DNA from 3 places in the Klebsiella sp. Sb-30 genome. Region 3 is predicted to be linked to each of the others. Evidence: riboswitches for the same ligand, from Rfam matches in the RefSeq annotation. Region 3 holds a riboswitch; each other region holds the start of a gene.
What was found. Region 3 has a riboswitch for thiamine pyrophosphate ahead of thiC (phosphomethylpyrimidine synthase ThiC). Riboswitches for the same ligand answer to the same signal wherever they lie in the genome.
Positions count from the first base shown of each region.

Region 1: it holds a riboswitch for thiamine pyrophosphate, as region 3 does, so the genes downstream of both, AC236I_RS12620 (TenA family protein) here and thiC (phosphomethylpyrimidine synthase ThiC) in region 3, are expected to answer to the same signal.
Region 2: it holds a riboswitch for thiamine pyrophosphate, as region 3 does, so the genes downstream of both, thiM (hydroxyethylthiazole kinase) here and thiC (phosphomethylpyrimidine synthase ThiC) in region 3, are expected to answer to the same signal.

Region 1 covers NZ_CM172749.1:2,672,646-2,683,366, reverse strand. Annotated here, with positions in the region: gene AC236I_RS12645 (pyridoxal phosphate-dependent decarboxylase family protein) at 1-452, opposite strand, end outside; gene AC236I_RS12640 (diaminobutyrate--2-oxoglutarate transaminase) at 462-1,847, opposite strand; gene AC236I_RS12635 (ABC transporter substrate-binding protein) at 2,154-3,089, opposite strand; gene AC236I_RS12630 (ABC transporter permease) at 3,099-3,839, opposite strand; gene AC236I_RS12625 (ABC transporter ATP-binding protein) at 3,836-4,564, opposite strand; gene AC236I_RS12620 (TenA family protein) at 4,561-5,253, opposite strand; TPP riboswitch at 5,319-5,420, opposite strand; gene AC236I_RS12615 (BamA/TamA family outer membrane protein) at 5,713-6,840, shown strand; gene AC236I_RS12610 (hypothetical protein) at 6,858-7,808, shown strand; gene AC236I_RS12605 (DUF4056 domain-containing protein) at 7,862-8,968, shown strand; gene AC236I_RS12600 (GGDEF domain-containing protein) at 9,197-10,438, shown strand; gene AC236I_RS12595 (class I SAM-dependent DNA methyltransferase) at 10,458-10,721, shown strand, end outside.
Region 2 covers NZ_CM172749.1:1,668,806-1,679,526, reverse strand. Annotated here, with positions in the region: gene AC236I_RS07950 (ADP-ribosylglycohydrolase family protein) at 1-150, shown strand, start outside; gene AC236I_RS07945 (PfkB family carbohydrate kinase) at 147-1,112, shown strand; gene AC236I_RS07940 (GntR family transcriptional regulator) at 1,086-1,832, opposite strand; gene thiD (bifunctional hydroxymethylpyrimidine kinase/phosphomethylpyrimidine kinase) at 1,874-2,674, opposite strand; gene thiM (hydroxyethylthiazole kinase) at 2,671-3,447, opposite strand; TPP riboswitch at 3,482-3,578, opposite strand; gene AC236I_RS07925 (alkyl/aryl-sulfatase) at 3,810-5,786, shown strand; gene AC236I_RS07920 (helix-turn-helix domain-containing protein) at 5,824-6,459, opposite strand; gene AC236I_RS07915 (alkyl/aryl-sulfatase) at 6,676-8,652, shown strand; gene AC236I_RS07910 (universal stress protein) at 8,848-9,270, shown strand; gene AC236I_RS07905 (LysR family transcriptional regulator) at 9,254-10,195, opposite strand; gene AC236I_RS07900 (adenine deaminase) at 10,320-10,721, shown strand, end outside.
Region 3 covers NZ_CM172749.1:5,099,927-5,110,647, forward strand. Annotated here, with positions in the region: gene nfi (deoxyribonuclease V) at 34-705, opposite strand; gene hemE (uroporphyrinogen decarboxylase) at 715-1,779, opposite strand; gene nudC (NAD(+) diphosphatase) at 1,819-2,592, opposite strand; gene AC236I_RS23830 (Rsd/AlgQ family anti-sigma factor) at 2,686-3,183, shown strand; TPP riboswitch at 3,237-3,350, shown strand; gene thiC (phosphomethylpyrimidine synthase ThiC) at 3,436-5,331, shown strand; gene thiE (thiamine phosphate synthase) at 5,331-5,966, shown strand; gene AC236I_RS23845 (HesA/MoeB/ThiF family protein) at 5,959-6,714, shown strand; gene thiS (sulfur carrier protein ThiS) at 6,698-6,898, shown strand; gene thiG (thiazole synthase) at 6,900-7,670, shown strand; gene thiH (2-iminoacetate synthase ThiH) at 7,667-8,800, shown strand; gene AC236I_RS23865 (sensor domain-containing diguanylate cyclase) at 9,107-10,639, shown strand.

The DNA of each region.
Region 1 (10,721 bases), 2.4 Mb from region 3:
CCGCTGGTGAAGACGCCGGCGTCGCCGGCCGGGTAACCGACCTGAGCACGCAGCCATTCGATCAGCTTCATCTCAATGATGGTCGCCGACGGGCTTTGGTCCCAGGAGTCCATGCTCTGGTTAGTCGCGTTAATCAGCACTTCCGCCGCCTGGCTAACGACCAGGCTCGGGCAGTGCAGATGCGCCACGCACTGCGGGTGATGCACCGACAGGCTGTCTTTCAGGAAGTACTCGATCGCACGTTCAATCGCCGCCTGGTTACCCAGACCCTGCTCGGTGAACTCAAGGGTAATGCGCTCACGCAGTTCGGCGACGCTTTTACCTTGATACATCTCAGGCTGCTGCAACCATTGCGCGACGGCCTGGCTGGTCTGGGCGATCGCCTGCTGATAAGCCTCAATACTTTGCGGCGAACCAGCAAGAATCGGATTCAATTTGGACATTGCGGTCACTCGCTCCACTCAGACCGGTTTGACACCGGCGGCCAGCATGGCCTGTTCAAATTTGTCGAGGAAAATTTCCAGCTCGGCGTTGCTGATCAGCAGCGACGGCAGCAGACGCAGTACGCAGCCGCCACGGCCACCGCGCTCGAGGATCAGGCCCGCTTCGAAACATTTCTTCTGCAGCAGGGCGGACAGCGCGCCGTCAGCCGGGTAGCAGCCCATATGATCCTGCTCGCCATTCGGGTTCACGATCTCAATACCGATCATCAGACCCAGACCGCGAATGTGACCCATGACCGGGAAACGCTTCTGCATATCGGCCAGTTTGCCTTTCAGCCATTCGCCCTGCGCGGCCACTTTGCCGGCAATGTCGTTGTCTTTCAGGTGACGCAGGGTGGTCAGCCCGGTGGCCATCGCCAGCTGGTTGCCACGGAAGGTGCCGGTATGGTGGCCCGGTTCCCAGGCGTCAAACTGCTTCTTGATACCCAGAACGGCCAGCGGCAGACCGCCGCCGACGGCTTTCGACATCACGATGATGTCCGGCTCAATGCCGGCGTGTTCGAAGGCAAATAGCTTACCGGTACGGGCAAAGCCAGCCTGAACTTCGTCGATGATCAGCAGAATGCCGTGTTCCTGAGTCACTTTGCGGATGCGCTGCAGCCACTCAACCGGAGCCGGGTTCACGCCGCCTTCGCCCTGAACGGCTTCGAGAATGACCGCCGCCGGTTTACGCACGCCGCTTTCCACGTCGTTGATCAGGTTTTCGAAGTAGTAGGTCAGCGCTTTCACGCCCGCTTCGCCACCGATACCCAGCGGGCAGCGGTACTGATGCGGATACGGCATAAACTGCACTTCTGGCATCATGCCGTTGACGGCTTCTTTCGGTGACAGGTTGCCGGTTACCGACAGCGCGCCGTGGGTCATACCGTGGTAGCCGCCGGAGAAGCTAATCACCGAAGAACGACCGGTGTATTTTTTCGCCAGCTTCAGGGCCGCTTCTACGGCGTCAGCGCCGGACGGGCCGGTGAACTGCAGGCAGTATTCTTTACCTTCTCCCGGCAGTAATGAGAGCAGGTATTCGGAGAAGCGATCTTTTAACGGGGTAGTCAGATCGAGCGTATGTAACGGCAAGCCGCTGGTAATGACACTTTGGATGCTTTGCAGCACATCAGGGTGGTTGTGACCAAGAGCGAGGGTACCAGCACCGGCAAGGCAATCCAGGTACTGTTTGTTATCCGCATCGGTTAACCACACGCCTTCCGCTTTTGCGATAGCCAGCGGCAGCTTGCGCGGGTAACTCCTGACGTTCGATTCGAATTCAGCCTGACGGGCCAAAAAGGTTTCGTTGTTAGCGTCCAATAAATCTGCACTTAAAGTATCAATACGGACTTTATCCGTCATCATATCACTCCCACAACCAGCGTTACGGTTGAACACTGGTTGAATAATTGGTTTTAGAAAATGAATCGCCATTCATAAAGCGCGCACAATATATGGCTTTTTAAATCGTCATTCAATGTTTTATTTATTGAGGTATTTTTACGTTATTTTTACACAACGAAAACCAATGGTAATGCTTTGATTTATATGATTTATTTAAAGTGTTATAAAACCATTAAAAGTGTAATTCTTAGTGAGGGAAAGCGCCGGGTTTTATTACCGCTTCGCTAAAGTAGCTGACGGAAATTCTTCCGTCAGCCGTATGGTTACTCAATCCAGTTCGACCGCATAATGAGTTAAAGGTGTGATTTTTTTAACCAACTTGTTGTTATATAAAAACTGTTCATAAGCTTCGTAGCGGGCCTTATCCAGCGCCGCGGGATGGTCGGCAAACAGGGGGGCCGTCTGCTGCCAGGCCTGCTGGTTCAGCTCGGTATTTAGCTCCGGATGAGCGGCGGCAAAAGCCTGCCAGGTTTCCTGCGGATGCGCGCGCAGATAGGCCACTCCCTCCTGCAGCGCGACGAGGAACTTTTTGATTTTGGCCGCATGAATTTCATCGCGGTTGGCGACAATCACCAGCTCGTCGTAGGCCGGAACGCCGAAATCTTCGACATTCATCACCTGCGGATCTTTACCCTGCAGCTTGAGCTCCAGCGCTTCAATATTACGATAGCCGCCAATCACCGCATCAACCTGGCCGGCCAGCAGGGCGCTGGTCAACTGGAAATTGACGTTAATCAGCTTGATGCTTTGCGGATCGATATGGTCATGTTGCGCCATAGTCGCCAGCGTAGCCTGCTCGATACCGCTAACCGAATAGCCGACTTTTTTCCCTTTCAGATCCGCGGGGGTTTTGATGCGCTTATCCAGAGCGATGATCGTGTTCAACGGCGAGTTAATCAACGTCCCGACCCGCACCAGCGGCAGCCCCTCATCGGCGAAAAAGTGCACCTGCGGCTGATAGGTGATAGCCAGATCCGCCTGGCCGGCGGCCACCAGACGCGGCGGCAGGGCCGGGTCAGACGGCGGGACAATCTTCACGTCCAGGCCCTGCGCTTTAAAGGCGCCAATCTGTTCCGCCACCATAATCGGCGCATGGTCCGGGTTAATATACCAGTCCAGCACCAGGGTCAGCTTCTCGTTGGCCATCGCCTGTCCGCTGATAAGCGCGGTTAATGTGATGGCGGTGAAAACGGGTTTATGCATGATTATTCCTTATTCCGGTGTCCAGTTGATCAGCCGGTGTAATAGAGCATCCACTGCCAGCCATAGCAGAATGGTCAGCAGCACTAAAATAAACAGCGCCGCAAAGCAGACATCGGTTTGCATGCGCGCATTAGCATTGAGCATCACATAGCCCAGTCCTTCGGCAGAACCGACCCATTCGCCGATGATCGCGCCGATTGGCGCTACGGCCGCGGCCATGCGCAGGCCGGAACCCAGCGCTGGCAGGGCGGCCATCAGGCGAACATGTCGCAGCTGCGCCCCTGACGAGGCGCCCATCGTACGCGCCAGATCGAGGTAGTCGTGATTGACCCGCCGCAGGCCGTCAAAAAATGCCGACGTCACGGGGAAGAAAATCACCAGAACCGCCATCATCACTTTGGCGCTCATCCCGAAGCCAAACCACAGCACCAGCAGCGGGGCGAGGGCGAAAACCGGAATCGCCTGACTGGTCAGCACCAGCGGCATCAGCCAGCGCTGTAGGCGCGGCGAGATCATCATACACAGGGCCAACACCACGCCGAGCAGTACCCCGAGAGTCAGGCCGCTGAGGATCTCGCTCAAAGTAACCAGCGTGTGCCAGCTCAGCCAGCTGCGGTTGTTCCACAGGGCGGCGGCCACCGCCGATGGCGACGGCAGCAGGAACGCCGGAATGCCGCTGTTACTGAGCAGCCACCAAAACACCAGCAGGCCGCAGAACACCACGCCGCCGCGGAAAAGTTTCCCTCTCATCCGTTGGCCCTCATCAACTGTTGCAGTAGCGCGGCTTGTCCCCTCAGCAGCGCCGGATCGTCCGGCGCCCGCGGCGGTTTCCCCGTCAGATGATGGGAGTCATCAATGCCGCCGGGCGGCGGCGAGAGCACCAGCAGGCGATGGCTGAGCCGGCAGGCTTCCATCGGATCGTGGGTAATCAACACCACCGTACGCTGAGTCAGCAGTTCCGCTGCCAGCGTCTGGATACGCGTGCGGGTAAGGGTGTCCAGCGCCGAAAAAGGCTCATCCATTAACACGATCGGCCGATCTTCATACAGCGTGCGCGCCAGCGCCGCCCGCTGACGCATGCCGCCGGAGAGCGACGCCGGACGATCGTCGGCGCAGTGGCTGAGTCCCACCTGCTCTAATAACCTCGCAACCCGCTGCCGATCGACGCGCTCTCCGCGCAGGCGGGCGCCAAGCGCTACATTGTCGCGCACGCTTAGCCACGGATAGAGCAGGTCCTTTTGCCCCATCCAGGCCAGACGAGGGGCCAGCGGGCGACCGTCGCTGGCCTGAACCTGACCGTGAGTGGGGGCAGCCAGTCCGGCGATAATTCGCAGCAGGCTGGTTTTGCCGGCACCGCTGGCGCCCAGCAGCGAAATCCACTGTCCAGCGGGAATATCAAACGACAACTTGTCAAAAATGACCCGTGAGCCGAAGCGCAGACTTAATTCCCGCACCGCGATAGTCGGAGCCGTCACTGAGCGACCGCCGCGGCATTCAGTCCCATCTGCCAGAAGTTGGCTTCCAGACGGGTGGCGGTGGTGAAGATGGCACCCAGCTCTGCGATGCGCGATTCGGCGCCGCGCTGCTGCCAGACACGCTCCAGCAGGCCGATAGCCGCCGTGACACCGTCGAGATAGCCCGCATCGCCGTAGTTACGGATCCAGGAGGCATAGGGGTTGTCGGTGAGCCGGGTGGCCGGATTGTGGAGCAGTCCGAGGCCGATTTCCGCATAGCCAGCCACGCAGGGCATCAGCGCCACCAGCAGATCGAGCGCATCGCCGGAATGACCGATATCCAGCACGTAGCGGGTGTAGTTTACCGTCTCCGGCGCTTCGCTTTCGGCGGCCATTGTCGCTTCGTCCAGCCCCCAGCCCGCGCAATAGCCGACGTGCAGCGGCAGTTCGCCAAGAATCGCGTTCATTGAGGCGGCCGCGGCGCGCATCTCCGGGAGCGTGCGCAGTTTGCTGACCAGCAGGGCATAGCTACGGGCAAAGTGGATCAGGAACAGGTAGTCCTGAGTCAGATAGCGTCGGAAGGCGCGTTCGGGCAAGGTACCGTCGGCAAGCTGGCGGAGAAAAGGATGGGCAACGTACTGTTCCCAGTCGCCTCCCGCCTGCTGGCGCAGACGACCATAAATACCCTGGGTAAAGATCGGCAGAATCACAGGACCTCCTGATTACGGGGAGATCCGGGTGTGCGGAAGTATGAACAGGCAATGGCGGTAAACTGGCAAAATTGCCGACCCGTCCCTTCGCTGGCATGACCCAGATCAGGTTCAAAGGGTTCGGCTTACGCCATCTCAGCCCTCACGGGACACCCCTCGGTTGCGCCATGTTATACGGCATTCACTTTTTGATTACAATCCCGGCCGCGGGCGAATTGCCATCTGAATATGTGACACCGTCACTTACCATGATGGCTAAAAACTCAGCGCCGGCATATTTTCGCCGTAGACCATTGGCTTTCTATGCGTTTTTAACTGGCTAATTTGTCCAGAATTAAAAAAAACCGCCGGCCGAAAATTGGTAGTTCATGGCACCATAGGATATATTTTCATTACCATGAAACCCATTATTCTTCAGCCACATGGGCATTCAGAACCCATCACGGCGCCGGAGAGTGCATGAAGTTTTCGCTACCGACCTTATTGCTGGCGCTCATCGTGCCACTTTCCCTTCCCGCCGTTGGCGCCGATCTGTTCGATCCCGAAGATGGCATGCTGGATATGAGCCGCTATCTCCAGGATAACCAGTACGGGTTTCTTCCGGTGCCTGTGGTGATAACCGAGCCGGCGGTGGGCTACGGCGGGGGGCTGTTTGGTCTCTTTTTGCACGGTAAAGGGACGCGGGATGGCGATCATTTTATTCCGCCGCCGATCACCGCTTTTGGCGGCGGTGGAACGCAGAACGGGACCTGGTTTATCGGCGGCGGCCACCGGCATACCTGGAATAATGACCGTATCCGCTATCTGCTGCTGCTGGGCTACGCCAATATTAAACTGGATATCTATTCCGACGGATTGACCAGTTTTAACAAAAATACCGCTATTCATTCGCAGACCCGCGGCTATGGCGGTCTGCAAAAACTGCTGTTTCGCGTAGGCGACACGCCGGTATTTGTCGGGGCCTCTCAGGTGTATGCGAAAACCGACGTTTCCGCCGATAACCCGGTCGTTAATCGGGTATGGCAGCAGGTGCTGGGTCAGGAGAGTGCATCATCGGCGCTGGGCGTGGTGGCGGAATATGACACTACGGATAATTTTTTCTATCCTGAGAAGGGGTTATCGGTACAAAGCGAATATCGATTTTTCCGTTCATTGTTAGGTGGCGACTATCATTACGATCAGTTCTCTGTCGATGGGAAATACTATATCCCGCTCAGTCGCACGCTGACGCTCGCCGTGGCTGGCAACTATCAGTCGTTGACCCACCATGATAAGCGCCTGACGCCAATGGCTCGCCCTTATATCGAATTACGCGGGATTTCTCGTTACCGCTATCAGGGGGATTATGTCAGTACGGCGCAGACCCAGCTTGCCTGGGAATTTCAGCCGCGCTGGATCCTGCAAGGGTTCGTCGGTATCGGCAGCGCCGCTGACGAGGCCCATTCACTGTGGGAGCAAACCGAAGTGGCGTGGGGGACAGGGTTTCGCTACCTGATAGCGCGCCAGTATGGATTACATACGGGGATTGATATTGCCTTCAGCGAACATGAACAGGCGCTTTATTTTAATGTAGGTTCCGGACTTTAAGGTCAGATGAGAAAAAAATGAGATGGACTAAAACCGTACTTACGTTGTTGTTAACGTCGGGCACCGCCTGGGGGGCCAGCACGACCGACAGTTCCGGCAGCAGCTATTTTCCGATTTGGGGTGATGAGGCAAGGGCGCGTGGATACTCCATTCCGCTGCCTTTCGGGGTCAATTTAAGCTATATGAACATTCGCCAGGATATCCTGGTCGACAGTATCTCTTTTTCCGGACTGAAGCTCGGGAACCACCCGATACCGAGCGATATGTTCGCTATCGATGCCGGACACACGCGACAAAAGAGCAAGACCGAGAACCTGCGTCTGGATATGTGGGTGTTTCCTTTCTTAAATATCTACGGCATCGCCGGGCATACCAGCGGATCGTCGTTATCAAAAGTCTCCGTTGACGCCGATCCCTCAAAATATACCGGGATCGACCGGATTATTGCCGGATCCGTGCATCGGCTCCATGAAAACGGACAGCTGCAGGATATTGATTTTGCGCTCGATTTTAAAGGCACCACCTGGGGAACCGGGTTTACCCTCGCCGGCGGCTATGGCAACTGGTTCGGCCTGATCGATACCAACTATACCCGTACCGACTTCGATATTCTTGACGGTAAAATCTCGGCCACCACCGTGTCGCCGCGCATTGGCTATCGCTTTAATTTGCAAGGTATCGCCGGCCCGTCAAACTTAAGTATCTGGGTGGGCAGTATGTACCAGAACGTACAGCAGGAGTTCAAAGGCAATCTCTCCGATCTGCATATGCCGCCGGAACTCCAGCCGCTTATTGCTGCGGTTAATAAAGACGATCAGGGCAAGTTTGACGTGAAGCAGCGACTCTCTTCTCCGTGGAACATGCTGGTGGGCGCGCAATATGAAATTACGCAGAACTTTAACGTCTTAACCGAGTTTGGTTTTAACGAACGTAATAGCTTCTTTGTTGCCGGAGAATACCGTTTTTAACCTCGCAAAATGCCGCCTGCGAGCGTCCGTTTTATGTCCTGGAGACGATGTTAATGCGTAATGGCTTGTTATTTTTGCTGGCGGCCGCGTTCTCGGTGTGCGCGAAGGATCCGGTATTACCGGTCGTTCCCACTCCCCGGGTCAAACCGGTGGTCAGCCAGCTGGCGCCGCCGGAATCGCTGCGTCCGTGCTGTGCTTTTGGCTATGATCTGCATGTCAGAGCGATTGGGGTGCCGATCCCGGTCTATCAAATTGGTAATGTCCTGACGCTCGATACGTTGGGTAAGCATCGTTACAACGACAGCGCGCTGGGGGCGGTAAAAAATCTTGTCGGGCTGAGTGAAGAGGAAAACGGGCTGATCTATACCCGTCGCGGCGGGTTTATCGATATCGCCCACGTGCGCGATACGGCGGATAACACTTTTTATCTCTTCTCCCGCATTTACCCGAATCTTGGACAGGCGGGGCGCATTTTCTACAGCGAGGAGCTGGGCGTCAGACGGATCCAGCTCAATGCTTTTATGCCGCCGGCTTCCCTGTCCCGACGCTATGAGATTGCCGCCTGGCTCGCAGGCCGTCTGGCCTATGAACTTGCGCAATGGCATGAAATTGCGCAGTGGAATGGTTTCCAGTCAGTTCCCGGTTTTTCGGAGGAAATCTCCGCCTTTTCCCCGGAAGATCTCTATTCGAATCTGCTGGGGGCACGGCTGGCCATCAGCGTCATTTTGCACGGCCATGCCGGTTCGGTTGACGACTATAACCGGGCGATGGACGTCGCGCTGAAAAAGGTGTTGGTGAAGCTGATGGTGGCTCCGCGCAGTGAAACGGAAAGTATGTTTCGCAAGCTGGATGGCGACTGGTGGAACAGCCAGCGTCGGGTTCCGGATAAATTTCTGGTGCTCAAACGCAATTACGATATGAGCGACGATCGGCTTCCGACGCCGGTCCCGTTCGAGAGGACGACACCCTGGCGGTTAACTCTGCCGCAGACGGTGGACGGCTTTTCGCTCGCAGAACTTGGTCAGTTGCAAATTCATCCGGGGCAGGACATGCAGATGCTGCCGGTGCCGGAGACCTTCTATACCCCCGGGCAGTTCCAGGGACTGGCCGATCGCGCCGAACGGGCGGATCAAACCCAGCTTGAGCGTATCGAGAAATAACTCAGGAACGGCGAGCGCCGGGGAGAATGCCCGGCTTCTGTCAGCGGCAGCGCCGTTTTGCTTTCCCGGTACACTTTCCATAATCAAAAAGGAACTATACTTCCGGCGTCTCCATCTCGTGTCTGAACTTTCGACGTCATTTCATTAGCTTATTAGCCTACGCCGTTGGGCCATATTGGCGATGAGCGCGTCGTTCAGAAGCGTGGTGCCTGTTCGCTGGAGGGCTGCATGTTATTAAAAGAGTTAATGATTTTTGATTTATTAAGCACCCCTGTTTGGGTGGTTCATCCTTTTAAAGAAGCAGTCGTCTATTGTAATCAGGCTTCCAGAACCCTCAGCGGAGCGATGTCGCTGGATGAAATGCGCAAAGGTACGCTCTCCAGCTGCCCGGAACGCAGCCTGCAGAATTATCTGTACTACTTCAAAAATATTGCTGAAGTATTCGAAGTGTGGACGATTCAAACCCCGGAAGGTCTGAGTCCGGTTTATTGTAAAACCACCCTGATTAAATCCGCAGAATATGACACATTAATTCTTTTTGAAGCGGCAAAGATCCTGCAGCAAAATGACTCGTTTAAGGCGCTCCCCGCGCACCCTTACAAACGGCGCAGCAATAGTTTCTTTTCGCGATTCTTTATGACCAGTTCTGCCCCGATGCTGTTGATTGACCCTGAACAGGACGGGCGAATTATTGATGCTAATATCGCCGCGCTGCGGTTTTATAACTATACGGCCGATGAGATGCGCACTCGCCATACCTGGCAAATCAATACTCTGGGAAGGGACGTGCTACCCGTGATGCGCAGCGTGGCAAGCTTACCCGGCGGCCACAAGCCGCTTAATTTTACCCATATTCTGTCCGATGGTTCTCTCCGCTACGTTCAGACCTATGCCGGACCGGTGGTGCTGAACCATATACGGTTGATGCTGTGTATTGTTCATGACATTACTGAAGAAGTGCATCTGAAGGAAGAACTTGAATTTGCCGCCACTCACGATCCTTTAACCGGATTACTTAACCGACGCGAGTTTTATCGTATTGTTGATTCTTCATTATTTCATTCAGGCGGTTTTTGCCTGCTGCTGGTGGATGTCGATAATTTTAAAGCGATTAATGATAGCTACGGACACCAAAAAGGCGATGAGGTGCTGCTGGCGATTTCCCGAATTCTTGAATCCGCTGCCAAAATTCAGGACAAGATCTATCGCTGGGGAGGGGAAGAATTTTTATTATTTCTCCCCGGCGCGTCAATCGCACCGGCGCTGGCGATGGCAGAAGCGATTCGCCACGCGGTCAGCTGTTATCATCTCCCCGAGCATGCCGGTACGGTGACGGTCAGTATCGGCGTCGCGGAACATCAAGAGGGTGAAGAGATCGATCAGCTGTTTAATCGCGTCGATAAAGCGCTGTATGCCGCGAAGAAAGAAGGGCGAAACCAGGTAAAACTTCATCTGGTCGAAAAATATTAAACACCTGGAGTACGAACGTATGCAATCCCCGGAACCTTCTCCCCCGGATAATCCGTGCGCTGAGGAGATCATCGATCTGTATGAGCGCCATGCCCGACGCTGGGCGGAACTGCGTTCAACCCACTTGTTTGAACAACCCTGGCTGGATACGTTTCTTGCGCGGGTGAGACCCGACGGTCATATTCTCGATATTGGCTGCGGTAACGGCACGCCTGTCGCCGCCTACTTTATCCGCCGGGGATATCGGGTGACCGGCATCGACGCCTCCCCGACGATGATTGCC
Region 2 (10,721 bases), 2.0 Mb from region 3:
GCCATGGCGACGGCGATTTGCGGCGCGTTACACGGGATTTCCGCCATCGATAGTGCTTTCAAGGCACGCCTGGACGAGGTCAATAAGCTGGACTTCACGCGCTACGCCGATGCCCTGATGCACTATCGTCAGCAGCGGGAGGCCGAATGAATGCCCAACAGTTAACGGATAAACTGGCCACGCTGAAGGCGCAACGTCCGGTCACCGTCCTCGGCGCCGCGGTGATTGACGTGATCGCCGACGCCTATGCTCTGCCCTGGCGCGGATGTGATATCGAACTGCAGCAACAGAGCGTCAATGTCGGCGGCTGCGCGTTAAACATCGCCGTGACCTTAAAAAGGCTGGGGATCGATGCACAAAATGCGCTGCCGATTGGCCAGGGCGTGTGGGCGGAAATTATCCGCCAGCGCCTCGCCAAAGAGGGGTTAACCAGCGTCATCAGCCAGGCAGACGGCGACAATGGCTGGTGCCTGGCGCTGGTAGAGCCGGACGGCGAGCGGACCTTTATATCCTTCAGCGGTGTGGAAAATCAGTGGTGTGATGCGTGGCTCGAACGCGTGCATGCCCCCTCCGGCAGCCTGGTCTATCTTTCCGGCTATCAGCTGGCATCCGCCAGCGGCGAACGACTGGTCTCCTGGCTGGAACGGCAGCCGCAGGTAAGCGCCTTTATCGACTTTGGCCCGCGGATTGCCGATATTCCCGAAACGCTGATGACGCGTCTGATGGCCCTGAAGCCACTGGTTTCCGTCAACCGCCAGGAAGCCGTCATCGCGGCTGAAGCGCACGGATTTTCGCCCGAGGTCAGCGCATTTGGCGCCGCCTGGCTGAAGAAATATGCCGCACCGCTGATTGTGCGTCTGGATAAAGAAGGCGCCTGCTATTTCAGCCCGCAGGAGAGCGGTCTCGCCGCCCCTTTCCCGACCACGGTCGTCGATACGATCGGCGCCGGGGACAGTCACGCCGGCGGTACGCTTGCCGGGTTGGCCGCCGGCTGGAGTCTGGGGGAGGCGGTGACGTTGGGGAATGCCGTTGCGGCCTGGGTCGTGGGCCATCGGGGCGGCGATTGCGCCCCGCACCGCGAAGCGCTACTCCTCGCACACAAAAACGTATAGATCGCTGCGGCAGTAGCTGATGCTGTATTCAATGGGGTGCTGGTACTGATCGAGGGCAACCTGTTTGATCACCAGCACCGGGATGGCGCTGTCCATCTTAATATGCGACTGAAATTCGGCGTCCGGCATCCGGGCGCTGACGCGCGAGCGGGTCCGCTGCGGCAGAATCTGCTGGCTGCGAAAGTAGTCATACAGCGAGACGCTGATCGCATCGACGTCATGGATCAGATGCGCAGGCACCCAGGACTCTTCGAGCGAGACCGCGTCCTCATCAACATACCGAATGCGTTTGAGCATAAACACATCGCTGCCCACCGCGATTGCCAGCTGGCGGGCAACCTCCTCCGGACATTTGACAACGCGTTTATTCACCCACAGCGTATCCGGCTTCTTGCCGCGTAAAACCACCTGCTGAGTAAAGCCGCGCGCTTCTTTCAGCGAATATTCAAAGATATTGTTGATCTGCGTCCCGTAACCCCGCGAGCGGGTCACCACGCCTTCGTCTTCCAGCAGCTGGAGCGCTTTGCGGACGGTGATGCGCGACACGCCGGTCAGCTGGCTGAGATCGCGTTCACCGGGAAGAATATTGCCATTTTCCAGCCAGCCGCTGCGCACGGCATCCTTAATCGTGTCGGCAAACTTCAGATAGAGCGGCGCGTTATCCGACGCCGCAATCCGTTCAACAAGCTGGCTAATTAACCGGGTATGCGCCTGTTCCATTTATCTTTTCCTGGCAGAATTCTCACGCCAGTATATCAGGCTTACCACCACGCGTGGAAATGGTGAACCGGCCCGATACCGTGGCCCACCTCCAGCGAATCCGCCTGCGCCAGCGCCGCAGAGAGCCAGCCTTTCGCCTCGGCAACCGTCTCTCCCCAGTCGCGATAGCGCGGGCGCAGCGCCGCCAGCGCCGCGGAGAGCGTACAGCCAGTTCCGTGCGTATTTTTAGTCTGGACCCGCGGCGCGGTGAAGCGCTGCTCGCCATCGCGGGTAAACAGCCAGTCCGGGCTTTCCGCGTTGTCGAGATGACCGCCTTTCATCAGCACTGCGCCGCAGCCCATCGCCAGCAGCGCCCGCCCCTGCTCCAGCATCTCTTTCTCGCTCTGCGCGTGCGGCGCATCCAGCAGCGCCGCCGCCTCCGGCAGATTCGGCGTGATCAGCGAAACCTGCGGCAGCAGGCGGGTGCGTAGCGTCGCCACCGCCGAAGCCGAGAGCAGCGGATCGCCGCTTTTCGCCAGCATGACCGTATCCAGGACAACGTTGTCAATCTGATAGCGCGCCAGACGCTCCGCCACGGCTTCCACGATATCCGTTTCCGCCAGCATGCCAATTTTCGTGGTATCGATACGGACGTCGCTGAATACCGAATCCAGCTGTGCGGCAACAAAATCCGGGTCGATGCGATAGACCGACTGCACGCCGCGGGTGTTTTGCGCCACCAGCGCGGTGATCACCGAACAACCATAGGCCCCGAGGGCAGAGAAAGTTTTCAGGTCGGCCTGGATCCCCGCGCCGCCGCTGGGATCAGTACCGGCAATAGTCAGCGCATTAATTCGTTTCATCCGTTGTTCTCCCCGTACAGCGCGTCAAGAAATGCCGGGGTAAAACTGCCCGGCCCTCTGCCGCGCGCCGCCGCGCCGCCCGCCTGTTTCATCAGCCCGCAGGCGGCAGCAACGTTTTCGAGGCGATCGCCAGGCATGGCGGTACTGGCCGCCACCACCGCCGAAAGCGCACAGCCGGTCCCCACGACCCGGGTCATCAACCGATCGCCGCCGCTGACCGCACGCGTACGCTGGCCGTCGGTGACGTAATCTACTTCGCCGGTCACCGCGACAATGGTATTGATCTGCCGCGCCAGGGCCTGTGCGGCGGGCAGCGCCGCCGCCGCGGTATCGGTAGTATCGACCCCGCGTCCGCCGGCGCTCATTCCGGCCAGCGCCATAATCTCAGACGCATTGCCGCGAATGGCGGCCGGTTGCAGGCTCAACAATTCATGGCAAAACGCGCTGCGCAGGGTTAACGCCCCGACCGCCACCGGATCCAGCGCCCACGGTTTGCCCGCGTTTTGCGCGCTGAGTGCCGCGGCGCGCATCGCCTGCGCACGGTCGACGGTTAAGGTTCCGACGTTAATCAGCAGCGCATCCGCGAGTGCCGCAAACTGGCTCGCTTCCTGCGGATCGATCACCATCGCGGGCGAGGCGCCGACCGCCAGCAGTACGTTGGCAGTAAAGGTCTGTACCACATCGTTAGTCATGCAGTGAACAAGGGGGGAATGACGGCGAAAAAGATGTTGCAGATGCGCAATATGCGCGGGATTGAGAGGCTCAGCTTGCATCGTTTGCTCCAGCCAGGCGATGAAGAAGCAACGACCCTTTGGTCTCTGACTTCCCTACGCTGGCATTATCCAGATCAGGTGGTACGGGTCTTTCTCAGCCTTCACCAGGAAGGGCACCCCGAGTCATTGAGAAGATATAAACGTTCTCTGCAGGCAGGTTACGGGAAGCCGACGCCTGACGCAAGCGCCCCGCCGCGATCCCCCCAACGCCGCCAATACCATTTATTAACTAAATAAACATTTTTGTAACCATAAACTTAATCAATGGAAACAAGCGGTTATTGTTTAAGTAAGTGTTACAAATCTTAACATGACGTCATATCGAAAATACCGAGTGAATCAGCGAAAACATGAGGATTCCAATGAGCTTAACCCCCATAGTGAAAGGAATGGCATTAGCAGGAATGCTATCGGCCATTACCCTTCCCGCCTGGGCTGAGGTTGCACCGGGAGAGGCAGCAGCAGCAACAAAGCAAGCGAATGACGCACTGTATAATCAGCTCCCTTTCTCCGATAACACCGATTTCACCAACGCCCACAAAGGCTTTATCGCCGCCCTGTCTACCGAGGTCATCAAAGGCGAGCAAGGCAACGTGGTCTGGGATCCGCAGCAGTACGCCTTCATTAAAGAGGGAGAAAAAGCGCCGGATACCGTTAACCCGAGCCTGTGGCGCCAGTCTCAGCTGATCAACATCAGCGGTCTGTTTGAAGTCACCGACGGCGTGTACCAGATTCGTAACCTCGACCTGTCCAACATGACCATCATCGAAGGGAAAGAAGGGATTACCGTGGTTGACCCGCTGGTTTCCGCCGAAACGGCGAAAGTGGGGATGGATCTGTACTATAAAAACCGCGGTAAAAAACCGGTCGTGGCGGTTATCTACACCCACAGCCACGTTGACCACTACGGCGGCGTGCGCGGCGTGATCGATGAAGCCGACGTGAAAGCGGGCAAAGTCAAAATCTATGCGCCGTCCGGCTTTATGGAAGCCGCGGTGGCGGAAAATATCATGGCCGGTAACGTCATGAGCCGTCGCGCCAGCTACATGTACGGCAACCTGCTCAAGCCTGATGCCAAAGGCCAGGTGGGCGCCGGGCTGGGGACCACCACCTCCGCCGGTACCGTGACCCTGATTGCCCCGACCAATATCATCGAGAAGGACGGGCAGAAAGAAGTTATCGACGGCCTGACCTACGACTTTATGCTGGCGCCGGGCTCCGAAGCGCCGTCCGAAATGCTGTGGTATATCGAAGAGAAGAAACTCATCGAATCGGCGGAAGATGTCACCCATACCCTGCACAACACCTACTCCCTGCGCGGCGCGAAAATTCGTGAACCGCTGCCATGGTCGAAATATATCAACGAAGCGATTGTACGCTGGGGTGATAAAGCTGAGATCATCATGGCTCAGCACCACTGGCCGACCTGGGGCAACGAAAACGTCGTTAACCTGCTGAAAAGCCAGCGTGACCTGTATCGTTATATCAACGACCAGACCCTGCGCATGGCCAACGAAGGGCTGACCCGTGACGAAATCGCAGCCAAATTCAAGCTGCCGGACAGCCTGGCACATACCTGGGCGAACCGCGGTTACTACGGCTCCGTCAGCCATGACGTGAAGGCCACCTACGTGCTGTATCTCGGCTGGTTTGACGGCAACCCGGCGACCCTCGACGAACTGCCGCCGGAAGAAGCGGCGAAGAAATTCGTGGAATACATGGGCGGCGCCGATGCCATCATGAAGAAAGCGAAAGAAGACTACTCGCAGGGTAACTACCGCTGGGTCGCCCAGGTGGTCAGCAAGATTGTCTTCGCCGATCCGCAAAACCAGGATGCGCGTAACCTCGAAGCGGATGCCCTGGAGCAGCTGGGCTATCAGGCCGAATCCGGTCCGTGGCGTAACTTCTACCTCACCGGTGCGCAGGAATTGCGTAACGGCGTGCAGAAACTGCCGACGCCGAACACCGCCAGCCCGGACACCGTGCGCGCCATGACGCCAGAAATGTTCTTCGACTACCTGGCCGTGCATATCAACGGTGAAAAAGCCGGTAAGGCCAAAGCGGTATTTAACATCGACCTCGGCAATGACGGCGGCAAATACAAGCTGGAGCTGGAAAACGGCGTGTTGAACCACACCGCCAATGCCGAAGCGAAAGATGCCGATGCAACCATCGTGCTTGACCGCGCGACGCTCAACAAAATCATCCTGAAAGAAGAGACCCTGAAACAGGCTGAAGATAAGGGCGAAGTGAAGGTCACCGGTAACGGTGAGAAGCTGAACGAGATGCTGGGCTATATGGACAAGTTTGAATTCTGGTTCAATATCGTCACGCCGTAACGCCTCGCTCCCGCAGCCCCGGCTGCGGGAGTATCCCCTAGTACTCCTCCGGCAGCGGCCGATCGATGGAGATCAGCTTGCCCCTCACCATCGTGATGTAGCCCCCGGCTTTCAGGTCAGCCAGCACCCGGAAAACGTGAGTCCGCGACAGGTTCGTTCGCTTAATGATAAACAGCGCCAGCCCTTCATTTTCGCCTTTATGGGTTTGCTGGCGGTAAAGATACCGAAAAAGCATCGGCCGAATCGTCTGATAGCTGGTCAGCTGCCGACGTTCGTTGTGCAGATCGAGCGTGAAGATAGTCATGTACGCCATGATCGTCACCAGCTCCTGAACGCGCTGCGGGTTATTGTGGATAAAAATACGGTCGAATGCGGCATAGGGTATTTTGATCAGTTCTACCGGCGTCACCGCACTATATTCAAACTTCGCCAGCGGACAATACCTTTCCAGCAGGCCAACCGGCATATGTTCAATGGTATTACCGACAATTAATCCATTCCCGGGCATGAACATCGCGATCGATCCAGCCATGCAAAAATAAATATAGCCGGGGTTTAATTCTATTTTGTTATTTATTCCTACGGATAACGCTTCGCCTTCCTCGATTATTTCTGCGAGATAGGTATCTATTTTCAGCGTTTGATAATAGCTGTGTACTTCCTGAAAATTCACGCGTTTCTCCTTCCAGCACCGGCGGCTGTCGGCTTTAGTATAGCAGCGAATATCACGCTTATTCACTACGGTATTACTCCGCTTGCTGACCAGTCCCATATGGGACTATCGCCCGCATGCATTTTCCTTACAATGGTCAACAATGAATCCAGATTTGCTTTCGTCGTTTCATCATTATTCTTTACCGCCGAAGATAATTATCCAAGAGGCCCTTCAATGAAATTAAATAAAATCGCAAAACATCTGGCGCTGGCCGGTGTTTTAACAACGCTGTCGGTTTCTGCTTTCGCTCAGATTATGCCGAAAGAGGCCACCGCAGCCACTCAGCAGGCAAATAACGCGCTGTATAACACGCTGCCGTTTGCTGATAAAACCGACTTTGACAATGCACATAAAGGCTTTGTTGCCGCCCTGCCGCAGGACGTCATTAAAGGCGAACAGGGTAACGTTATTTGGGACCCGGCAAAATACGACTTCATCAAAGAAGGGGAAAAAGCGCCGGCCACCGTCAATCCGAGCCTGTGGCGTCAGTCGCAGCTGATCAACATCAGCGGTCTGTACAAAGTCACCGACGGTGTTTATCAGATCCGTAATCTTGACCTCTCCAACATGACCATTATTGAGGGCGCGAAAGGGATCACTATTATTGACCCGCTGCTGAGCGCAGAACCGGCAAAAGAAGGTCTGGAGCTGTACTTCAAAAACCGCGGTAAAAAACCGGTGGTGGCCATTCTGTTCACCCACAGCCATGTTGACCACTACGGCGGTATCCGCGGGGTGGTGGATGAAGCCGATGTGAAATCGGGCAAAGTCAAAATTTACGCCCCGGCCGGATTTATGGAAGAAGCCGTATCAGAGAACATTATGGCCGGCAACGCCATGAGCCGCCGCGCCAGCTATATGTACGGTAACCTGCTGAAGCCTGATGCTAAAGGCCAGGTCGGCGCCGGACTCGGCACCACCACCTCCGCCGGTACCGTGACCCTGCTGCAGCCAACTCACTATATTACGCACACCGGGCAGGAAGAAACGATCGACGGCCTGACCTACGACTTTATGATGGCCCCCGGCTCTGAGGCACCGTCAGAAATGCTGTGGTACGTCAAAGAGAAGAAAATGATCGAAGCCGCGGAAGACGTGACCCACACGCTGCACAATACCTATTCGCTGCGCGGCGCAAAAATTCGCGATCCACTGGCCTGGTCGAAATATATCAATGCCGCCATCGAACGTTGGGGCAACGATGCCGAAGTCATTATTGCCCAGCACCACTGGCCGACCTGGGGTAACGACAACATCGTTAAGCTGATGAAAGGTCAGCGCGATATGTATCGTTATATCAATGACCAGACTCTGCGCATGGCCAACGAAGGGCTGACCCGTGATGAAATCGCCGCTAACTTTAAGCTGCCGCCATCGCTGGAAAAACAGTGGGCAAGCCGCGGCTACTATGGTTCGGTAAGTCATGATGTGAAAGCCACCTACGTGTTCTATCTCGGCTGGTTCGATGGCAACCCGGCAACCCTCGACGAACTGGCGCCAGAGCAGGCGGCGAAGAAGTTTGTCGAATACATGGGCGGCGCGGATAAGGTGCTGAAAAAGGCCCAGGATGATTACCGCCAGGGTAACTACCGCTGGGTCGCTCAGGTCACCAGCAAAGTGGTCTTTGCCGACCCGAAAAACCAGCAGGCGAAAAACCTGGAAGCGGATGCCCTGGAGCAACTGGGCTATCAGGCCGAATCCGGTCCGTGGCGTAACTTCTACCTCACCGGCGCCCAGGAGCTGCGTAACGGCGTACAGAAACTGCCGACGCCGAACACCGCCAGCCCGGATACCGTACGCGCCATGACGCCGGAAATGTTCTTCGATTATCTGGCCGTCCATATCGATGGCGTGAAAGCCGGCCATGCTAAAGCGGTGTTTAATATCGACCTCGGCAAAGACGGCGGGAAGTACAAACTGGAGCTGGAAAACGGCGTGCTTAACCACACCGCCAACGTCGAAGCGAAAGATGCCGACGCCACTATCACGCTGAGCCGCGACACGTTGAACAACATCATCCTGAAACAGGAGACGCTGAAGCAGGCTGAAGAGAAAGGCGACGTAAAAATTAGCGGTAATGGCGCGAAGCTGGACGAAATGCTGAGCTACATGGACAAGTTTGAGTTCTGGTTCAACATCGTCACCCCATAATTTCCCGGGCTACGCTGCCCTGCCCCACGACCTTCGGCCGTGGGGCATTTTGTCTTTTCCCTCGGCTTTAACCTTCATCTCTCTTCACCGAACCGGCGCCCGCTCTCCCGCGCCATTTGCATTCCCACTGCGGCGGGCACAAAATGAACATCAGGGAGCGACGTTCCCGGTCCCTCCACTCGTCGAGGTACGGCTATGTCCGTTTATCACCATGCCCTGGTGCTGATTAACAGCAGCCAGGACGGCGTTCCGCTGCTCCAGCATGCGGCCAGAATGGCGGAAGAGAACGCTATGCGCATCACGCTCGCCCATATCAGCACCGATTATCGGGCGCTGAATTACGTCTCCGACAGCCTGCTGAACGACGATGTGTCTCAGGAGGTGATCCAGGCGAAAGTGCTGCTCAATGAGCTGGCGACCAGCGTCTCGCTGCCGGTGCAAACCCTGTCGCTGGTCACCACCCGCCGTTTTGAAGATGTTGAAGCCTGCGTAAACCAGCGGGGGATTGACCTGATTATCGCCGGGCATCACAACCGCCTGCTGGGAGTCATGGCATCTCATTCGCTGGAGTATATTAATCATCTGACGATAGACGTGCTGATCAGGCATCTGCCCTGAGCCGCGCCGACGACTCGCGTAGCGAATTGAGCAGCAGCGTAAAGCACTGCTCAATCAGCGGCGGCAGCGGCTGCGGCCCACGCATTATCGCCACCGTCCGCGCCAGCGCCGGCTGCTGGAGCTGCGCGATTTTCAGCACCGGATCCTGCAGATGGGTGGTATACAGCTCGGGCAGAATGGCAATCGCCAGACGCGAGCGCACCAGGCCATACAGCGTTTCAATATAGTCGACCTGAAACCGCGTGTTCAGCGTCAGACGATGGCTTTCCGCCAGCGCGCCAACCAGTCGCTGAATGTTCCCTTTCGAGAACACCGCAATATCGCGTCCGGCGAGAAGTTTCCACGGCAGGTGCGGCTGGTCTGCCAGCGGATCGTCACCGTGCAGCACCGCCACAAACGGATCTTCACGCAGCGGGTAGACCTGTAGCGCGGCGGGTAGCGAGCTGTCGATGGCGCCGATACCGAAATCAATCTGCCCGCTTTCCAGCTCACGCACCAGCGCATCATTGGTCTGATCGTGAAACTCGACCCGCAGCCGGGGAAAGGTTTGCGCCAGCACCTGGGGCAGAAGCGGAAAGAGCAGCGAGCTCACCGAGGGCACCAGACCAATACGCACGGTACCATCGCCGCCGGCCGCGACAATCTGTTCCATGTCATGAAACGCCAGCTGGGCCACGCTCAGCACGCGCCGGGCGTGCGGCAGAATGGCGGCGCCCAGTTCGGTCAGCGTGACCGACGAGGCGGTGCGGTTCACCAGCTTGCCGCCCAGCACCGTTTCGATTTGCCGCAGGGCGCTGCTCAGCGCCGGTTGGCTGATAGCCAGACGGTTGGCGGTATCGGTAAAATGACGCAGCTCCGCCAGGGTAACAAAGTACTGTAGCTGTTTAAGAGAAAGCGCAGGCAGGCGCTGCCACGGTTCGGTCATCTTATTCTTCGCTAAGGGTAATCGGGCAGAATAACCCGAGCTTATCGGGTGATAAATTTATTCATCTGGGCAAACGTTTGCTGTGCCCCTAGAGTACCCCCATTATCCTTGTGCCGGAGTTGTTATGTCCAGCAATGCTGAAAACCGCCGCCGCGCCGTCATGGCCGCCCGGGGCGAAATACCTTTTGACCTGTTGTTGACCGGGGCGCAGATAGTCGACATGGTCACCGGTGAAGTCCGCGAAGCCGATGTCGGCATCACCGGCGAGATGATCGCCAGCGTGCACCCGCGCGGCAGCCGCGCCGATGCCCACCAACGCCATGCGCTGGACGGCGCCTACCTGTCACCGGGGCTGATGGATACCCATGTCCATCTCGAGAGTTCCCACCTCCCTCCCGAACGCTACGCGGAAATTGTCCTCGCCCAGGGAACCACCGCGGTCTTCTGGGACCCGCATGAGCTGGCCAACGTCCTCGGGGTCGAAGGCGTGCGCTATGCCGTCGCCGCCAGCCGCCATCTGCCGCTG
Region 3 (10,721 bases):
TCGAAGTCAGAAATTAGCCGCAGTGTACCTGAATCAGCGATGATTTGCTTGCCAACGCACAAATGCCGGACGCCGCGAGGCAACCGCATCGGCCCAGCGCGTAGGCTCCGGCAGGCGGTAGCCCTTGATGCAGCGCTGAACCCATGTCAACGCACTATCGAGAGCCACCCGGTGACCGGTGCTGACAAACAGCGGGTTGCAACGCGCTTTGCTGCGCCAGACCCACGCCAGCTGCTCGTTTTTATCCATCAGCAGCGCCAGCGCTCCCGGCTCATCGCCGGGCAGCATAAACTGACCGCACAGGCGCTTTTTTGCCACGCCAATGGTCGGAACATCCACCAGCAGGCCAAAATGGCTGGCGACGCCCAGACGCCGGGGATGAGAAATCCCGTGGCCATCGACAAAGAGCAGATCTGGTTTTTGTGCGAGCTGCTGCCATGCCGCCAGCAGCGCGGGCGTTTCACGAAAGGAGAGAAAACCGGGGATATACGGCATGGTGGTGGCAACGCGCGCCACCTGATACTCAACCAGTTCCAGAGATGGATAAGCGAGCAGCACAATAGCCGCCCGCGTCACTTCACCTTCTTGCTCGAAGCCAACGTCCGCACCGCCGATCAGCCGGGGAGGATCCCGATCCAGTCGATCCTCACGAATGACCGACGCGGCCAGCTCCTGCTGCCGTTCGCGTAGCGACGCCAGATCCATATTCGCTCCTTAGCGATGATATTGCGCCGACAGCCGGTGCACCGCTTCCACAAATACGCCGGCGTGTTCAGGATTCACATCCTGATGGATGCCATGACCGAGGTTGAAGACATGGCCCTCTCCCTGACCAAAGCCGGCCAGTATGGTCGCGACTTCTTCTTCAATACGGCCCGCAGGCGCATAGAGCATGGAAGGGTCCATATTGCCCTGCAGCGCCACTTTGTGACCGACGCGGCGGCGCGCATCGGCGATATCGGTGGTCCAGTCGAGGCCCAGCGCATCACAGCCGGTTTCGGCCATCGCTTCCAGCCACTGTCCGCCGCCTTTGGTGAATAAGGTCACCGGTACGCGGCGGCCTTCGTTTTCACGCAGCAGGCCATCAACGATTTTGTGCATGTAATAGAGCGAGAACTGCTGATAATCGCGGCCGGTCAGCACGCCACCCCAGGTATCAAAAATCATCACCGACTGGGCGCCCGCTTTGATTTGCGCGTTCAGGTACAGCGTGACGCTTTTGGCCAGCTTTTCGAGCAGCGCATGCAGCGCCTGCGGGTCGGCATACATCATTTTCTTGATCACAGTGAAGGCCTTGCTACTGCCCCCTTCAACCATATAGGTCGCCAGCGTCCACGGGCTACCGGAGAAACCAATCAGCGGAACCTCGCCTTTTAGTTCGCGGCGAATCGTCCGCACGGCGTTCATCACGTAACCGAGCTCATCTTCCGGATCGGGCACCGGCAGTTTGTCGACATCGGCTTTGCAGGTAATCGTCGAGGTGAAACGTGGGCCTTCGCCGGTTTCGAAATAGAGCCCCAGCCCCATTGCGTCAGGGATGGTCAAAATGTCCGAGAAGAGGATCGCCGCATCCAGCGCATAGCGGCGCAGCGGCTGCAATGTGACTTCGCAGGCCAGCTCGGCGTTTTTACACAGCGACATAAAGTCGCCCGCCTGGGCACGAGTGGCTTTGTACTCCGGTAAATAGCGGCCCGCCTGGCGCATCATCCACACCGGGGTCACATCAACGGGTTGGCGCAGCAGCGCACGCAGATAACGATCGTTCTTCAGTTCGGTCATTTTGCAGTTCCTTAAGCGTCAGGCCGTTATTGTATCACGTCATTCCTCGTCGGCCCGACACATTGCCACGGTGTCTTCTATCAGGCGGCGCGCTACGGTACCCGGCGGCGGCAGCAGCGGTAAATCGTCATAGCGATACCAGCCAGCCTGCAGCAGCTCTTTCTTGTCGATCACAATCTCGCCGCTGTCATATTCCGCCATAAATGCGGTCATCAGCGACTGCGGGAACGGCCACGGCTGGGAGGTCACGTAGCGCAGATTTTTCACCTTCAGACCGCACTCTTCCATCACCTCGCGGGCAACCGCCTGCTCCAGCGTCTCTCCCACTTCGACAAACCCGGCCAGCACCGTATGTACGCCATTGCGATGGCGGGTATGCTGTGCCAGCAAGATAGAATCGTCCCGGCGAATCGCCACGATCATGCAGGGCGCAATTTGCGGGTAATAACGTTCGCGGCAGTGGCTGCATAGCATCGCCCATTCGGTTTTGCTGGGATGCATAGGATGCCCGCAGTAGCCGCAGAATTTATGCGAGCGGTAAAATTCGGCCAGCTGGATCCCGCGTCCCGCCAGTTGAAACAGCCCCGGATCCTGATCCAATAACTGACGCAACGATCCCATATCATGCCGACGATCCTGGCGCACCATCCACACCGCGTCGCCTTGCCATTCGCCAATATGCAGTGCGTGCTGGCCGACAAGATTGAAATTTACCGCTTCGCCATGTGGTAATTCCCCGTCGGGTAACCATAATTTTTGTTCGTGACTGACGATCCACCAGCCGCGATCTAATTTTTCAATAATACGATCCATATCTATTGCACTACCTTCGTTTTACTGGCACTTTTAACATTATATTTACATTTTGGTGAGCAACGTTATTTTCTTAATCTTGCGGAGTCAACCATGTTAAACCAGCTGGAAAACCTAACGGAACGTGTTGGAGGCAGTAATGAACTGGTCGATCGCTGGCTGCATGTACGTAAGCATTTGCTCGTCGCTTACTACAAGCTGGTTGGCCTGAAACCAGGAAAAGAATCCTTTATGCGGCTTAACGAAAAGGCGCTGGATAGCTTTTGCCAAAGCCTGGTGGATTACCTCTCCTCCGGCCATTTTAGTATTTATGAACGTATTCTTGGCGAAATGGAAGGTGATACGCCACTTTTGGCGGCCACCAGACTCTATCCGCAGCTGGAAGCCAATACCCAGCAAATTATGGATTACTACGACTCCTGCCTCGAAAATGCTATCGATCATGATAATTATCTTGAGTTCCAGCAGGCGTTGTCCGATATCGGCGAAGCGCTGGAAGCCCGCTTTGCGCTGGAAGATAAGCTGATCGCCCTCGCCATTTCGTACAACCTGCGGGACAACGTCAGCGACAATATCGCGCCGACTGCTTGAGTTGTGAACCGTTAACGAGTAATTTACAGACATTCTCCCTCTGCGGAGGGAGCGTTATCTTGTCGGAGTGCCTATTTTCCACACTGGAAAAGGCTGAGACCGTTAATTCGGGATCCGCGGAACCTGATCAGGCTAATACCTGCGAAGGGAACAAGAGTAAACTGCAAAGAGCGGCCGTCCCTCAGGGACTAAACGCATCTGTTACTCCATCCGTCGTCTGACAAGCCATCTCCTTTTCATCTGGAATGAGCTATGTCTACAGAAAAACTGACCCGCCGACAGCAGCGCGAACGCGCTCAGCGTTTTATCGACACGCTTGAAGGCTCGGCCTTCCCCAACTCGCAGCGTATCTACATTCAGGGTTCGCAGGATGATATTCGCGTCCCGATGCGTGAAATCCAGCTTAGCCCCACGCTTATCGGCGGCGGCAAAGAAAATCCGCGCTATGAAGATAACGAAGCGATCCCGGTGTACGATACCTCCGGTCCCTACGGCGACCCCAATATCCCGATCGATGTCCACCAGGGTCTGGCAAAGCTGCGCCAGCCGTGGATTGACGCGCGTAACGATAGCGAACCGCTGAGCCATCGCAGCTCCGCTTACTCCCAGCAACGCCTGGCTGATGACGGCCTTGACGGGCTGCGCTTCAGCCGCCTGCTGACGCCAAAGCGGGCCAGAGCCGGCCGCCGCGTGACTCAGCTCCACTACGCCCGCCGGGGCCTCGTCACGCCGGAGATGGAGTTTATCGCCCTCCGCGAAAATATGGGCCGCGAGCGCATTCGTAGCGAAGTGCTGCGCCACCAGCACCCGGGAGAAGGGTTCGGCGCCCATCTGCCGGACAACATCACGCCGGAGTTTGTCCGCGACGAAGTGGCTGCCGGGCGCGCCATTATTCCCGCCAATATTAACCATCCCGAGTCGGAGCCGATGATCATCGGCCGTAACTTTCTGGTCAAAGTTAACGCCAATATCGGCAACTCCGCCGTCACCTCGTCCATTGAGGAGGAGGTCGAAAAGCTGGTGTGGTCAACCCGCTGGGGAGCGGATACGGTGATGGATCTCTCCACCGGCCGCTATATCCACGAAACCCGCGAGTGGATCCTGCGCAACAGTCCGGTGCCTATCGGTACGGTGCCGATCTATCAGGCGCTGGAAAAGGTCAACGGCATTGCCGAAGACCTGAGCTGGGAAGCCTTTCGCGACACCCTGCTGGAGCAGGCGGAGCAAGGCGTTGACTACTTCACCATCCACGCCGGCGTCCTGCTGCGCTACGTGCCGCTGACCGCCAGACGCCTCACCGGTATTGTCTCCCGCGGCGGTTCGATCATGGCGAAATGGTGCCTGTCGCACCATCAGGAAAACTTCCTCTATCAGCACTTCCGCGAAATTTGTGAAATCTGCGCCGCCTATGACGTTTCGCTTTCGCTCGGCGACGGTCTGCGCCCGGGTTCGATCCAGGACGCCAACGATGAAGCGCAGTTTGCCGAGCTGCGAACCTTAGGCGAGCTGACGAAAATCGCCTGGGAGTACGACGTGCAGGTGATGATTGAAGGCCCGGGTCACGTGCCGATGCAGATGATCCGCCGCAACATGACCGAAGAGCTGGAGCACTGTCACGAAGCGCCGTTCTATACCCTCGGGCCGTTAACCACCGATATCGCTCCCGGCTACGATCACTTCACCTCCGGTATCGGCGCCGCGATGATCGGCTGGTTTGGCTGCGCGATGCTCTGCTACGTCACGCCGAAAGAGCACCTCGGGCTGCCGAATAAAGAGGACGTGAAGCAGGGGCTGATTACCTACAAAATCGCCGCCCACGCCGCCGACCTCGCCAAAGGCCATCCCGGGGCGCAGATCCGCGATAACGCCATGTCCAAAGCGCGTTTTGAGTTCCGCTGGGAGGATCAGTTCAACCTCGCCCTCGACCCGTTCACCGCCCGCGCCTGGCACGATGAAACCCTGCCGCAGGAGTCGGGAAAAGTCGCCCACTTCTGCTCCATGTGCGGACCCAAATTCTGTTCAATGAAAATCAGCCAGGAAGTGCGCGACTACGCCGCCCGCCAGGATATCGAAAGCGGAATGGCCGATATGTCGCAGAACTTCCGCGCTCGCGGCGGCGAAATCTATTTACGTAAGGAGCAAGCCTGATGTATCAACCCGATTTTCCGTCCGTCCCGTTCCGTTTAGGCCTCTATCCGGTTGTTGATAGCGTGGTATGGATTGAGCGCCTGCTGAAAGCCGGCGTGCGTACCCTTCAGCTGCGCATCAAAGATAAGCGCGACAGCGACGTTGAGGACGATGTGATCGCCGCTATCGCGCTCGGTCGTCAATATCATGCCCGGCTGTTTATCAACGACTACTGGCAGCTGGCCATTAAGCATCAGGCCTACGGCGTGCATCTGGGCCAGGAGGACCTGGAAACGACGGACCTGAGCGCGATCCGCAACGCCGGCCTGCGTCTTGGGGTCTCGACCCATGACGATATGGAGATCGACGTTGCGCTGGCGGCACGCCCCTCCTATATCGCCCTGGGCCACGTTTTTCCTACGCAAACCAAACAGATGCCTTCCGCCCCTCAGGGGCTGGAACAGCTTGCCCGCCATATCCAGCGTCTGGAAGATTATCCGGCGGTGGCGATTGGCGGCATCAGCCTCGAACGCGCGCCGGCGGTACTGGGTACCGGCGTTGGCAGCATTGCCGTGGTCAGCGCAATCACCCAGGCGGCGGACTGGCAGCAGGCTACCGCGCAACTGCTGACGATCGCGGGAGCCGGTGATGAATGACAATGATTTTATGCGCTATAGCCGCCAGCTGCTGCTGGAGGATATCGCCATCGAAGGGCAGCAAAAGCTGCTGGCCAGCCGGGTATTGATCGTCGGTCTCGGCGGGCTGGGCTCGCCTGCTGCGCTGTACCTGGCCGGGGCCGGTGTCGGCACGCTGGTGCTGGCCGATGACGACGACGTGCACGTCAGCAACCTACAGCGGCAAATTCTGTTCACCAGCGATGATATCGCGCAACCCAAAACCACGGCCGCCAGAGCAAGGCTCGCTCGTCTCAACCCGCAAATTGGACTGATTGCGCTGAAGCAGCGGTTAGGCGGAAAGGCCCTGCTGGATGAAGTGGCGAAGGCCGATGTGGTACTGGATTGCACCGATAATATGGTGACCCGCCAGGCGATCAATGCCGCCTGCGTCGCCCTTGCAACACCGTTGATTACCGCCAGCGCCGTCGGGCTGGGAGGCCAGCTGATGGTACTGACGCCGCCGTGGGAACAGGGCTGCTATCGCTGCCTGTGGCCGGATGCTAACGAACCCGAACGCAACTGTCGTACGGCGGGCATTATCGGCCCGGTAGTCGGCATGATGGGTACCCTGCAGGCGCTGGAGGCTATCAAGCTGCTCAGCGGCATGGCAACGCCGCGTAATACTTTGCGGTTGTTCGATGCCCGCACCAGCAGCTGGCGCGCACTTGCATTACAGCGGGCTCAGGGTTGTCCAGTATGTGGAGGGCAGCATGCAGGTGTGGTTTAACGATGAACCGTTGCAGTGCGCCGAAGCGACATCCGTCGCCGCCCTGCTCACTCAGCTGGAACAGCATCAGCCGGGCGTCGCGCTGGCGCTCAATCAACACATCCTGCCGCGCGAGCGGTGGGAACACCATCTTCTGCAGGAAGGCGACCAAATCCTGCTTTTTCAGGTTATCGCCGGAGGCTGACATGTTACGTATTGCGGATAAAACATTTGAATCACATCTTTTCACCGGTACCGGTAAATTCGCCGCTCCCGACGTGATGGTGGAGGCCATTCGCGCCTCCGGCAGTCAGCTGGTGACGCTGGCAATGAAGCGCGTCGATTTACGTCAGCATAATGACGCTATCCTCGCACCGCTACTGGCGGCTGGCGTGAGCCTGCTGCCCAATACCTCCGGGGCCAAAACGGCAGAAGAAGCCGTATTTGCCGCCCGTCTGGCGCGGGAAGCGTTGGGTACCCACTGGCTGAAGCTGGAAATCCATCCGGATGCGCGCTGGCTGCTCCCCGATCCGATTGAAACGCTGAAAGCGGCAGAAATTCTGGTACGGGAAGGCTTTGTGGTGCTGCCCTACTGCGGCGCCGATCCGGTACTGTGCAAGCGTCTGGAAGAGGCGGGCTGCGCGGCGGTGATGCCACTCGGCGCGCCGATCGGTTCCAACCAGGGGCTGGAAACCAGAGCGATGCTGGAAATTATTATCGAGCAGGCCACGGTACCTGTGGTGGTTGATGCCGGTATTGGCGTGCCGAGCCATGCAGCTCAGGCGCTGGAAATGGGTGCCGACGCGGTACTGGTGAATACCGCCATCGCCGTCGCCGACGACCCGGTCACCATGGCCCGGGCTTTCCGCCTGGCGATTGATGCCGGATTGCTGGCGCGACAGGCTGGCCCGGGGACGCGCAGCGCGCAGGCGCAGGCCACCAGCCCACTGACCGGCTTTCTGGAGGCGCTGGTATGAATACCTTCACTGACCGCTGGCGGCAGCTGGACTGGGACGATATTCGCCTGCGTATCAACAGTAAAACCCCCGCCGACGTTGAACGCGCCCTGGCGGCAAAACAGCTCAGCCGCGACGATATGATGGCCCTGCTCTCTCCTGCCGCCGCGGGTTATCTGGAGCCGCTGGCGCAGCGTGCGCAGCGCCTGACTCGCCAGCGTTTTGGTAATACCGTCAGCTTTTATGTCCCGCTGTATCTCTCTAATCTGTGCGCCAACGATTGTACCTACTGCGGTTTCTCAATGAGTAACCGTATCAAGCGCAAGACTCTGGATGAGGCGGAAATTGCCCGTGAATGCGCGGCGATCCGCGAAATGGGCTTTGAGCATCTGCTGCTGGTGACCGGCGAACATCAAAGCAAAGTCGGCATGGACTATTTTCGCCAGCATCTGCCCGCGATTCGCCGCCAGTTCGCCTCGCTGCATATGGAGGTCCAGCCGCTGGCGATGGCGGAGTATGCCGAGCTGAAAACCCTCGGGCTGGACGGCGTGATGGTCTATCAGGAGACCTATCATGAAAGTATGTATGCGAAACATCATCTGAAAGGCAAAAAGCAGGATTTTTTCTGGCGACTGGATACGCCGGACAGGCTTGGAGAGGCGGGAATTGATAAGATTGGCCTTGGCGCATTAATTGGCCTCTCCGACAGCTGGCGCGTGGATTGCTTTATGGTGGCGGAACATCTGCTGTGGCTCCAGCAACGCTACTGGCGCAGCCGCTACTCCATCTCCTTTCCGCGATTACGCCCTTGCGCCGGGGGCATCGAGCCCGCCTCATTAATGGATGAACGGCAGCTGGTGCAAACCATTTGCGCCTTCCGCCTGCTGGCCCCGGAAGTGGAGCTCTCGCTCTCCACCCGTGAATCCCCCTGGTTCCGCGATCGGGTGATCCCGCTGGCCATCAACAACATCAGTGCATTTTCGAAAACGCAGCCCGGCGGGTATGCCGATAACCATCCGGAGCTGGAGCAGTTCGCGCCTCACGATGACCGTCGCCCGGAAGAGGTTGCCAGCGCGCTGGTAGCCAGCGGACTGCAGCCGGTATGGAAAGACTGGGATAGCTGGCTGGGACGCGCTTCCCGCTCATCATGATGAGGAATGTAACGTCGTAAACGTTCTTCGTGGACGATCGTAATGAGAGAAACGGGAGATTGTGGTCATATTTCCGTTTCTCTATTCTGCCCTGGTCAGCAGCGGATGCTGACCAGGGCGAAACTTCTCTTCCTCATTTTCGCCCTGCTTCATCGCATTCATAGCTCTCACGATCGAAGATAAATCCCATCCTCCCGCTGGCCACAGTTATAATTAACCAGGCAACATCTGATTCGCTTGCCAGGCATTGCGACTAATCCTGCGCTTCTTCCCATGGAAAAAACCTTCTGGAACGATTTAAAACACATGGCTCGTCACAGTAGAAAGCTCTCTTTTACTATGCCAATTCTTATTGGCTTTGCCGGGATTTTACTCAGCTTTTTGCTGATCGCCGTATTCGTCACCACGACGCAGAGACAGAACTTTCTCGAGGACTATCACCACGTTAATCGCAATTTCACCCATAACCTGGCCGTGAACTATACGGAATCGCTGCTGCGTGGAAATGATTATATCCTCGCCAGGGCAACTAAGTTCTTTGCGAACAACGATAAGTTAAATCAGGCCATTAATATCGATCCGCAAAGTGGGTTGCAGGAATTAATGCAGCTGCAGGAGCTGATGCCAACCGTCTCTTCTATTTCGCTGGCGGATACCCAGGGCCATTACCTCCGGGCGCCTGAAGTGCTGGAAAATGATAACAGCCGCGCCTTCGATCCGAAGTCCAGACCGTGGTTTATCAAACAGGCGGAGGCCAGTACTTTCAGCCACTATACCAGTCCCTATCTGGATTTCTTTACACAGCATCCGACCATTACGCTCTACAAACCGGTCATCTCACCGGAAGGCCGGCTCAAAGGCAGCCTCGCATTTCATCTGGATCTGACCTCAATGGGATACGCTTTACGCCAGATGGTCGCACCTGTTCAGGGCGAGTTTTTCGTCGTGCAGCGCGACGGGAAAGTCGTACTCCATCCGGATACCGGCGCGCTTTTTAAACCCTATGTCCGCGACGATCTCATGGACAAAATGACCAGCGCCGAGGGTCAGCTGTATGACGAGAAAAAGGGCATCTGGTATTACTATTATTCGTTCACCAATCCAGACTGGTTTGTCATCTACCGCGTGGATAACACCACGCTGGTCGATTTAACCCGGTATGAAACCGATATCGTGCTTTGGGGGTTTGCCCTGGCCGCCATTGTGATTATTCTCTTTGGCCTCTATCTGCGCCACGCATCCCACACGGTGCTGATGAATATCATCAACGCGATTAAAACCGGCGACGTTAACCGTGCTCCGCGGCTGGAAGCGATGCTGAGTAAAGCCATCGAAAGTAATAAACAGCGCGAACTGATCTATGTCCGCCAGGCTACCATCGATGCGCTCACCGGCTGTAAAAACCGCCGCGCCTTCGACAGCGATACCGCCGCGCTAATGAACGATCATCAACCTTTCGCGCTGGCCCTGGTCGATATCGATAACTTCAAATCGATTAACGACACCTGGGGTCACCTCAACGGCGATATTGTTTTACGCAACGTCGCACGTGAAGGACTGCAAATCCTGCAACCTCAGAATATTTCACTCTACCGCTATGGCGGCGAAGAGTTTGCCGTGATTTTCACCGGCGAGCATATTGCCAATGCGCCGGCGATACTGGAAAGCTGGCGACTCAGCATTGCCCAACGCACCTGGCGTGAAGAAGGACTGATGGTAACCTTCAGCGCGGGCCTGGGCGAATGGAATATGGAGCCTCTGGAGCAGCTAGTGGTGAGCGTTGATGAAGCGCTTTATAAAGCCAAGCAGCAGGGCAAAAACCGTATCGTCCGCGCTTAAAACCACCTGCATCTGCAGGCCCGTCAGCCCGGATTTTACTGTTTTCAACCCTAAAACCGAAACCGGTTTCATTATTTTGTGA